Regions from separate parts of the Vibrio sp. 1580 genome, predicted to be linked through region 1. Evidence: predicted binding sites of a transcription regulator. Region 1 holds the regulator's gene; the other holds the start of a gene.
What was found. The regulator CRP, encoded in region 1, controls carbon source genes, mostly activating them, when cyclic AMP is high. The targets are predictions, from matches to a motif close to TGTGANNNNNNTCACA.

Region 1 (5,644 bases):
CGTTATCACACAACAAGAAATTGAAGAAGGCTTGGCGAAACTGGATAAAGCGATCGCGACTTTAGTTTAAGCGCGATATCAGTTTAAACGTCAACGCAGACACCCCCGTCAAGGATCTCTGATGGGGGAATTGTTCCTACAATATAGTTAGGATCTTCTTGCATCTGGAGGGAGTATTGATGCTAGTAGTTCGCCCTATCGCGATGTCGGATTACGACGCACTGCACACTTGTGCGGTGGAGTCTGGTCACGGATTTACATCTCTACCGGTTAACGAAGAACTGTTAACCAATCGAATCAAACATTCAGAGTACAGCTTTGGTAAGCCAGATGTGGCAGAACCAGGCGATGAAGGCTACCTGATGGTTGGCTTTGACTCTGAAACGGGTGAGGTTGCGGGTACCACCGGAATCGAAGCATCTATCGGCTGGGATGTCCCATTTTACTCATATCACATTAGTAAAGTCGTGCACTCGTCGCCAAAGCTTGGCGTTAACAACGTCGTTAAACTGCTTACTTTTGGTAATAACTACACGGGTAACAGCGAAATTTGTACCTTGTTCTTGCGTGAGAAATTCCGCCAAGGTCTGAATGGTCGTCTAATGTCGAAGTGTCGTTTCCTAATGATGGCAGAGCACCCAGAGCGCTTCTCTGAAACGATCTTTGCGGAGATGCGTGGCGTTTCAGACGACGAGGGTAATTCACCATTCTGGCAATGGCTTCAAGAGCATTTCTTCTCTATCGATTTCACGCTTGCAGATTACCTGACAGGTATCGGCAAGAAAGGCTTTATCGCCGACTTGATGCCGAAACTGCCTATTTACATCAACCTGCTCAGCCCAGAAGCGCAAGCCGTGATTGGTCAAGTACATGACAACACGCGTCCAGCGCTGAAGCTGCTTGAGCGTGAAGGTTTTACCAACCGAGGCTACGTCGACATCTTCGATGGTGGCCCAACGGTTGAGTGTGATCTGCGTAATATTGAGTCGGTACGTCATTCATTCCGTGCGCAAGTCAAAATCTCTGAACATTCCAGCACACAAGACTTCTTGATGTGTAATTCATCTTTCGAGAACTTCCGTGCGACAGTCACTAAAGCGGCGTATGACGCAGAAACACAGAGCGTAATGATCGCACCAGACGTTGCGGATGCACTTTCGGTTGAAGAAGGGGATTTCGTTCGCCTTCTTCCGCAGTAACAGACGACAGAATTTAAGGATAGAAACAATGACACATTGGATTGCAGGTGAATGGGTACAAGGTCAGGGTGAAGCATTTACGTCTCTGTCGCCGTACAACCAAGAAGTGATCTGGCAAGGCAAAGGTGCAACGGCAGAGCAGGTGAACCAGGCGGTATCTGCAGCGCGTGAAGCGTTTATTGACTGGAAAAAGCGCCCATTTTCAGAGCGTGAGGCAATCGTGTTGGCTTTTGCGGAGAAAGTAAAAGAGAACAGCGAAAAAATCGCCGAAGTCATTGCCAAAGAAACTGGTAAGCCAATTTGGGAAACGCGCACTGAAGCAGCGGCAATGGCAGGTAAAATTGCCATTTCGATTCGCGCTTATCATGACCGCACTGGTGAGGCGAGCCGTGAAGCAGCAGGCAACCAAATCGTATTGCGCCACCGCCCATTGGGCGTGATGGCGGTGTTTGGTCCTTACAACTTCCCAGGCCACCTACCAAATGGTCACATTGTGCCTGCGCTACTGGCTGGTAACACGGTAGTCTTCAAACCGTCTGAGCAAACGCCATGGACGGGTGAATTGGCAATGAAGCTATGGGAAGAAGCCGGTCTGCCGAAAGGCGTGATTAACCTTGTTCAGGGCGCGAAAGAAACTGGTATCGCGCTCGCTGACGCAAAAGGCATCGATGGCGTACTGTTTACGGGTAGCGCAAATACGGGGCATGTATTACACCGTCAATTTGCGGGTCAACCGGGCAAGATGCTCGCACTAGAAATGGGTGGTAATAACCCGATGGTGATCTCTGATAAATATGGTGATTTGGATGCCACGGTTTACACCATCATCCAGTCAGCGTTTATCAGTGCTGGGCAGCGTTGTACGTGTGCTCGTCGTTTGTATGTGCCATTGGGTGAAAAAGGCGATGCGCTTATCACCAAACTCGTTGAAGCGACACGCAATATTCGCGTAGACCAACCATTTGCAGAACCTGCGCCATTTATGGGACCGCAAATTTCGGTCGCGGCAGCCAAGTTTATTCTTGATGCACAAGCTAATCTACAGTCTCTTGGCGGTGAAAGCTTGATTGAAGCGAAAGCAGGAGAGGCGGCGTTTGTTTCTCCTGGCATCATTGATGTAACGAACATTGCTGAGTTACCAGATGAAGAATACTTCGGCCCACTTCTGCAAGTGGTGCGTTACGAAGGGTTAGACAAAGCCGTGGCGCTAGCAAACGATACGCGCTTTGGCTTATCTGCTGGTTTGGTCTCAACCGACGACCAAGAATGGGAATACTTCGTTGACCACATTCGTGCAGGTATCGTGAACCGTAACCGCCAGCTCACTGGTGCAAGCGGTGATGCGCCATTTGGTGGTCCGGGGGCGTCGGGTAACTTGCGCCCAAGCGCTTACTACGCAGCAGATTACTGTGCGTACCCAATGGCATCAATGGAAGGTCAAGAGACTGTCTTGCCTGCAACATTGAGTCCAGGTGTAGCGCTATAAGTTTTAATAATAGAGTCGCAACTATGCATTGCGGCTCACCTTGCCGGCGCATCATTTAGGTATGGGTTGTAGTGATCGTTGGCAGAACACGAAAAGTGAGCAAAGACTCGGAAAAGCGTGTTGACTGACTGGCATTTACCGTCACAGGTTGATGGTTGCTCGTTCATTATTCTGGACAACTTTTGTTGTGAACGAGCAGCCAACTTCCGCTTACCTTTAAACTCTACATCTCGTAACAAGGAGTCGTTATGACGCCCGATGTGTTATTTGAATCGCTATGGCAAGATTACATTCAACGTCTTTGCCCTTCGGCTGCTAAAGTGCATCAGCTGCTTCAAGAAGATGAGCCTCTGATTAATGATCATATAGCTTTACGTACCTTCAATATCGCGCCTCTTGGTATTGAAACTCTAGCTAAGCCATTTGTAGCTATTGGTTACAAGGCGTGTGGTGATTACGTTTTCGAAAGCAAAAAGCTGGTTGCTAAGCACTATGAGCACCCAGATCCGAAGCAACCTAAAGTATTTATTAGTGAGCTAAAAGTTGAAGAGTGCTCGTCTGAGCTACAAGAGATTGTGAAAAATTTGGTGGCACAAGTCGATGCTGACAAGCTGAACGATAGCGCATTCTTACATGGTGGACGCTTGTGGGATTTAAGCTTTGCTGATTACCAAACGTTGGCTAAAGAAAGTGAGTACGCATCTTGGCTTGCGGCGCATGGTTACGGAGCAAACCACTTCACGGTGAGCGTTAACCAGCTCAATGAATATGAAGAAGTGAAGCAGGTAAACGATCATCTGCGTACCGCTGGGTTTACCATTAATGAAAATGGTGGTGAAGTGAAGGGCACTCCTGAGGTGTTGCTAGAGCAGTCATCGACCATGGCAGATAAAGTAGCGGTTCGTTTTAGCGAAGGCACTGAAATTATCCCTGGCGGGTTTTATGAATTTGCTAAGCGCTATCCGATGGAAAATGGTGATTTGTACCCAGGTTTCGTGGCCGCTTCAGCTGACAAAATCTTTGAAAGTACGAATGGCTAAGTTTTAGGGTTAACCTGTTAAGCTTACTCATTAGTGTTCGCTGCACCCTATCTCATTTGGTCATGAGTAAATAAAAAGCCACCAATGTTGCCATTGGTGGCTTTTATAATTTTGTTCGTGTCACTCTAGTTCGAGATTAACGAGTACCGTAAACCACGATGGTTTTACCGTGAGCAGAGATTAGGTTCTGCTCTTCTAGCATCTTCAAGATACGACCTACTGTCTCACGAGAACAGCCAACAATTTGACCGATTTCTTGACGAGTGATCTTGATTTGCATGCCGTCTGGGTGAGTCATTGCGTCTGGTTGTTTTGCAAGGTTCAGAAGCGTCTGAGCGATACGACCAGTTACGTCTAGGAACGCCAGGTCACCCACTTTTTGGCTAGTTACTTGAAGACGACGAGCCATCTGCGCAGAAAGACGCATTAGGATGTCTGGGTTTACTTGGATAAGCTGACGGAACTTCTTGAAAGAAATTTCAGCAACTTCACAAGGAGATTTAGCACGAACCCAAGCTGTGCGCTCTTGGTCTTCCTCGAATAGACCAAGTTCACCAATAAAGTCTCCTTGGTTTAGGTAAGAAAGGATCATCTCCTTACCTTCTTCGTCTTTGATAAGAACCGCAACAGAACCTTTAACGATGTAGTACAAAGTTTCTGCCTTTTCGCCCGCGTGAATTAGCGTGCTCTTTGAAGGGTACTTATGAATATGACAGTGTGAAAGAAACCACTCTAATGTTGGGTCGGTTTGAGGTTTACCTAGAACCATAATATCTCACTTCCTCTGCAGGGTACGCTTGCGCTATCCATATTTTAGCTAAGCCTGAATTAGGCCTACTAGAATAAGAGCACTTTTTATATGCTGCAAGCTCTCTTGTGTTTCGGTAAGAAATAGTATCCTTTTTCGAAAACGATTTCTTGATTTTAATCGTGCCATGATTGAGATTTTGTAAGCAAAACTGTGCACATGATCACGGTATGAAAAGTAAACATCTTCGCAGGCAGGTTTTTAGCCAATTTTCCCTGTTTCGATGAGCTGTTGTAGGATAGGCCGAACTATGAGCTCCATTGCAAAGCTCATCTTACCGCCGGGTACGACAATCGTGTTGTGGCGTGACATGAATGAGCCATCAATCATGGCCAGCAGATATGGGAAGTCGACATTCTTGATACCGCGTAGGCGAATCACCACAAAACTCTCATCCAAACTAGGGATGCCTTTTGCATTAAGTGGGTTGGAAGTGTCAACGGTCGGTACGCGCTGGAAGTTGATGTGAGTACGAGAAAACTGCGGAGTGATATAGTTGAGGTAATCGTCCATGGATCGCACGATTGAGTCCATTACCGCTTCACGCGAATGGCCGCGATCGCGAGTGTCACGTACGAATTTTTGTATCCACTCTAAGTTCACAATCGGCACCATGCCGATTAAGAAATCCACATGTTGAGCAACATTAACATCTCCATCGACCACGCCACCATGTAACCCTTCATAAAACAGCACGTCGCTGTTTTCGGGTAAGTCTTGCCACGGTGTAAACGTGCCTGGCATTTGATTGTAGGGAACCGCTTCGTCAAACGTGTGCAGATAACGGCGCACGCTGCCAGTGCCGTCATGCCCGAACTTACGGAAAAACTCTTCTAATCCCGGGAAGTCATTAGCTTGTGGGCCAAAGTAGCTAATGTGTCGACCTTGCTCGCGGGCTTTGCGAATTTCGATGTCCATTTCTGGGCGAGTAAAGCGATGGAAGCTATCGCCTTCAACCCATGCGGGTTTAACGTTCATCATATTGAACATTTTACGGAAGGCTTCAGATGTAGTGGTCGTGCCGGCACCGGACGAACCAGTAACCGCAATAATTGGGTGTTTAGCTGACATGACAAACCTTGTCGAAAATTACTTACCTGTAATGTGCAGT
Region 2 (5,644 bases), on a different contig from region 1:
AACAGGTGACCTGACGCCAGTTTACTTCGGTACTGCATTAGGTAACTTTGGTGTGGATCATATGCTAGACGGTCTAACTGAATGGGCTCCAGCGCCGAAAACTCGTCAAGCGGTTGAACGTGAAGTTGAAGCGACTGAAGAGAAGTTCTCTGGTTTCGTATTTAAGATCCAAGCGAACATGGACCCAAAACACCGCGACCGTATCGCATTCATGCGTATTGTATCGGGCACTTACACGCAAGGTATGAAGATGAACCACGTTCGTCTTGGCAAGCAAGTGAGTATCTCTGATGCAGTAACCTTTATGGCTGGTGACCGTGCACGTGCAGAACACGCTTACGCCGGTGACATCATTGGTCTACACAACCACGGTACTATTCAGATTGGTGATACCTTTACGCAAGGTGAATCATTGAAGTTCTCTGGTATTCCGAACTTCGCTCCGGAACTATTCCGTCGTATTCGCCTGAAAGATCCACTAAAGCAGAAGCAGCTTCTCAAAGGTTTGGTTCAGCTATCAGAAGAAGGTGCGGTACAGGTATTCCGTCCTCTACAGAACAACGATCTGATCGTTGGTGCCGTTGGTGTACTTCAGTTCGATGTTGTTGTGGCTCGTTTGAAATCTGAGTATAACGTTGAAGCGATTTATGAAGGCATTAACGTTGCAACTGCGCGTTGGGTTGAGTGTGATGATGCGAAGAAACTGGATGAGTTCCAACGCAAGAATCAAGCGAACTTAGCATTGGATGGTGGTGATAATCTAACGTATATCGCTCCAACAATGGTTAACTTAAACTTAGCGAAAGAGCGTTTTCCTGACGTTGATTTCCGTGCGACACGTGAGCACTAATTTGCGCGGTTAGGGTAAGCCGTAACGCAAACTAGATTTTAAAACGCCCTTGGCTATAAACTTAGCCAAGGGCGTTTTTATATAAGGATAAGATATGAATTGGTTTAAACGTGGGCTAAAGCGTTACGACAACTGGTGTAAAGAGATGGGGTTAACTCCCGATCAGAAACGCAGTTGTGTCCCATATCGAAAAGACCCTGCCCATCAAACTGAAGAGAAGAGTGAAGCCCAACGATCTTCTGATTTTCTGCCCGCAGATACAGATAAAAAGCGTCAAGATGAAGCTCTTTGATACGCACTGCCACTTTGATTTTGATGTGTTTCAAGATGACTTTGCGCATCAACTTGAGCTTGCTCAAACGCAAGGTGTCGCGAGAATTTTGATTCCTTCCGTCGGTCCGCAAAATTGGGCTCGTATTCAAACCTTGGCAGAGCAACATGCTAATTTGTATTATGCGCTCGGCTTTCATCCGTATTTTCTTGAAGATAACGTTGAGCAGCACCTTACAGAGCTAGAAGGCTATCTAAATCAAAAAGGGCCACAGTGCGTGGCAATAGGAGAGTGTGGTTTAGATTTTGCCATTGATGTTGACCCACAGTTGCAAGAAAAGACACTTGAAGTTCAATTTGAGCTGGCTAGACGCTTCGAACTCCCAGTTATTTTACATAGCCGAAAAGCGCACAATCGCCTCATTCAAATGGTGAAAGCGGCGAATCTCCCTAGAGGTGGTGTGCTACACGCTTTTTCTGGGAGTTATCAGCAAGCCATGGAGTGGGTCAAATTAGGTTTTTTTATCGGTGTAGGAGGAACGATTACCTACCCAAGAGCCAAGAAAACACGCGACGCAATTCAAAAATTACCACTCGAAAACCTAGTAATCGAAACAGACGCACCAGATATGCCTATACTTGGATATCAAGGGGAGTCAAATCACCCAGCCAAACTCATTCACGTCTTTAATGAGCTCGTAGAGTTGCATAACGGCCGAAAGCAATCGATTGCCTCTCAACTGTGGAAAAATAGCAATTTTGCTTTCTCGATATGTGAATAAAATCTAAAGATGTGGTTTGAAATCGAAAACGTTTTCCTGCTTATTGTGAATTAACTCACAAAGCTGGTTGAATCAATCATGAATCTTATAGGAAAGTGTGAGGCTGGCATTACTTTAATTGATTCTGCATGAGTATAATTGCCCCCGCTTTATAGCTCCATTTTGTAACACGCCAATAAATAACTTATAAGGAAGTCATAAACTATGAGCCTGTTTATGAGCCTAATCGGTATGGTAGTGCTTCTTGCGATTGCAGTGGCATTTTCTAACAACCGAAAAGCTATCAACTTTAGAACTGTGGGTGGCGCATTCGCTATCCAATTCGCATTAGGTGCATTTGTTCTGTATGTACCTTGGGGCCGTGATCTACTAAACGGTTTCTCTTCAGGTGTTTCTAACGTTATCAACTACGGTAACGATGGTTCATCATTCCTGTTCGGTGGTCTTGTTTCTGACAAGATGTTCGAAGTATTCGGCGGCGGCGGTTTCATCTTCGCATTCCGTGTTCTTCCTACACTGATCTTCTTCTCTGCACTGATTTCAGTTCTTTACTACATTGGCGTTATGCAATGGGTTATCAAGATTCTTGGTGGCGCACTACAAAAAGCGCTAGGCACTTCTCGTGCGGAATCAATGTCAGCGGCAGCTAACATTTTCGTAGGTCAAACTGAGGCACCTCTAGTTGTTCGCCCATTCGTTCCAAAAATGACTCAATCAGAGCTATTCGCGGTAATGTGTGGTGGTCTAGCTTCTGTTGCTGGTGGTGTACTAGCTGGTTACGCATCTATGGGTGTTCCACTAGAGTACCTAGTTGCGGCATCATTCATGGCAGCACCAGGTGGTCTACTGTTCGCTAAAATCCTTCACCCAGAGACTGACCAGCCTCACGAAAGTATCGAAGAAGCGATGGACGGCGGTGACGACAAACCAGTTAACGTAATCGACGCAGCTGCGGGCGGTGCGGCTTCTGGTCTACAACTTGCGCTTAACGTAGGTGCAATGCTAATCGCATTCGTTGGTCTAATCGCGCTAATCAACGGTATGCTAGGTGGCATCGGTGGTTGGTTCGGCATGCCAGAACTAACACTAGAGCTAATCCTAGGTTACGCGTTCTCTCCACTAGCATTCCTAATCGGTGTTCCATGGGCAGAAGCTGTAACAGCTGGTTCATTCATCGGTCAGAAAATCGTAGTGAACGAATTCGTTGCTTACTTGAACTTCACACCATATCTAGGTGAAAACGCTCAAGTAATCGCGGCAACTGGTGAAGTAATGTCTGAGAAGACAACAGCTATCATCTCATTCGCACTATGTGGTTTCGCGAACCTTTCTTCTATCGCGATTCTACTTGGTGGTCTAGGTAGCCTTGCACCAAACCGTCGTAGTGACATCGCTCGCATGGGTGTTAAAGCAGTTCTTGCAGGTACGTTGTCTAACCTTATGGCAGCGACAATTGCAGGCTTCTGCTTAAGCCTTGCAGCACTATAATTAGAATCGGTTCTTAATATATAGACGCCGTTTTACATCATGCCCTGTAGCAAGAGATTGCTGCGGGGCATTTTTCGTTTTTCGGGCTCCAAAATTTCATCGGGTGTTTGCCTTAGTCGAGGTATTACGCAGTCAATGGAATAGGGGCTAGGAAATTTTGAGATACAAACCGTTTGCGCTCTATTTGGTGCTACAGTTTTGCGGTGAAACTCTATAATGTATTAATCACAGGATAGTGGTTAAGCTTGATTCTTAATCACGTAATGAATATTACATAATCGATGGGCAAATGAATTGCCCTGCAATATCAGATCTAATAGGCGTTTTGCTTTGTGATGTGATATTAAAGACACCGCAATCATAGATTGTTGTGCCATAGGCCAAACTGGTACTGTGCGGTGACAAGGATAGCAATTGGCATATGATAAATTTTCGCTGTATATGCCGAGTCTTCAGGGAACCAAGTCCGTTCATTAATAGACTGTTTAGCCATTTACTCACATTGTCTCGACTTGTTGATTATAGTTAAAGACGTGATGTAAGGCTGAGTAGTGAATTTTTTGAATATTGATCGGAGATAGAAATGAGCGATTTAAAAGCAGCAGCGCTACGTGCACTTAAACTTATGGACCTAACTACGTTGAATGACGATGACACTGATGCAAAAGTGATCTCACTATGTCATGACGCGAAAACAGCAGTAGGCAACACAGCTGCAATTTGTATTTACCCTCGCTTTATTCCTATTGCTAAGAAGACACTTCGTGAGCAAGGTACGCCAGAGGTTCGTATTGCAACAGTAACGAACTTCCCACATGGTAACGACGACATTGAAATCGCAGTTGCTGAAACAAAAGCGGCGGTTGCTTACGGTGCAGACGAAGTTGACGTAGTTTTTCCTTACCGCGCGCTAATGGCGGGTGATGAGAAAGTAGGCTTCGAACTAGTTAAGCAATGTAAAGAAGCTTGTGGTGACATTCTTCTTAAAGTGATCATCGAAACAGGTGAACTAAAAGAAGAAGCACTAATCAAGAAAGCATCTCAAATCTGTATTGAAGCAGGTGCTGACTTCATTAAAACTTCAACTGGTAAAGTGCCAGTAAACGCAACACCAGAATACGCTCGCATGATGCTTGAAGTTATTCGCGACATGGGTGTTGCAGAAACTGTTGGTTTCAAACCAGCAGGTGGTGTGCGCACTGCTGAAGACGCAGCAGCATACCTAGCAATGGCTGACGAAATCCTAGGTGACAACTGGGTTGATGCTCGTCACTACCGTTTTGGTGCGTCTAGCCTGCTAACCAACCTACTAAATACATTAGAAGTATCGGACGACGTCGCTGATCCAACAGCGTACTAATTCCAATAATACGTCTGAACGGTAGCACCTAAACGGGTGCTACCAAACCTCTTCTATCCTACTACAACCATGGCTCAAAAGAGCTTGGGAGGCACTAATGTATTTACCACAAGAAATCATTCGTAAAAAACGTGACGGCGAAGTCCTAACCGCCGATGAAATCAACTTCTTTATTCAAGGCGTAGCGAACAACACGGTATCTGAAGGTCAGATTGCGGCGTTTGCTATGACGATTTTCTTTAATGAAATGACCATGGATGAGCGCATCGCCTTAACGTGTGCAATGCGTGATTCGGGCATGGTTATCGACTGGAGCCACATGAATTTCGGTGGTCCAATTGTCGACAAACACTCAACCGGTGGTGTGGGTGACGTAACTTCTTTAATGCTTGGCCCAATGGTGGCAGCGTGTGGCGGTTTCGTACCTATGATCTCTGGCCGCGGTCTTGGTCATACAGGCGGTACGCTGGATAAACTTGAATCTATCCCTGGTTACAACATTACGCCGAGCAACGATGTTTTTGGTCAAGTAACCAAAGACGCTGGTGTGGCGATCATCGGTCAAACTGGTGACCTTGCTCCTGCGGATAAGCGTGTTTACGCGACTCGTGATATTACCGCAACGGTAGACAATATCTCCCTGATTACGGCGTCGATCCTTTCTAAGAAACTGGCGGCGGGTCTGGAATCGCTAGTGATGGACGTAAAAGTGGGTTCAGGTGCATTTATGCCAACTTACGAAGCGTCTGAAGAGCTAGCAAAATCAATCGTTGCGGTAGCAAACGGTGCTGGCACTAAGACTACGGCAATTCTTACGGACATGAATCAAGTATTGGCGTCTTCAGCGGGTAACGCGGTAGAAGTTCGTGAAGCGGTTCGTTTCTTAACAGGTGA

Region 2: a site for CRP is predicted at 1,947-1,962, ahead of R7093_RS10245 (NupC/NupG family nucleoside CNT transporter). Genes of this name have one in related genera too.

The regions. Positions count from the first base shown of each region.
Region 1 covers NZ_JAWOVT010000021.1:27,259-32,902, forward strand. Annotated here, with positions in the region: gene R7093_RS22225 (aspartate aminotransferase family protein) at 1-70, shown strand, start outside; gene astA (arginine N-succinyltransferase) at 180-1,199, shown strand; gene astD (succinylglutamate-semialdehyde dehydrogenase) at 1,228-2,685, shown strand; gene R7093_RS22240 (DUF1338 domain-containing protein) at 2,934-3,725, shown strand; gene crp (cAMP-activated global transcriptional regulator CRP) at 3,862-4,494, opposite strand; gene R7093_RS22250 (phosphoribulokinase) at 4,735-5,604, opposite strand.
Region 2 covers NZ_JAWOVT010000005.1:211,283-216,926, forward strand. Annotated here, with positions in the region: gene prfC (peptide chain release factor 3) at 1-850, shown strand, start outside; gene R7093_RS10235 (DUF5363 family protein) at 945-1,142, shown strand; gene R7093_RS10240 (TatD family hydrolase) at 1,129-1,902, shown strand; gene R7093_RS10245 (NupC/NupG family nucleoside CNT transporter) at 2,107-3,390, shown strand; gene R7093_RS10250 (hypothetical protein) at 3,749-3,883, opposite strand; gene deoC (deoxyribose-phosphate aldolase) at 3,974-4,750, shown strand; gene deoA (thymidine phosphorylase) at 4,848-5,644, shown strand, end outside.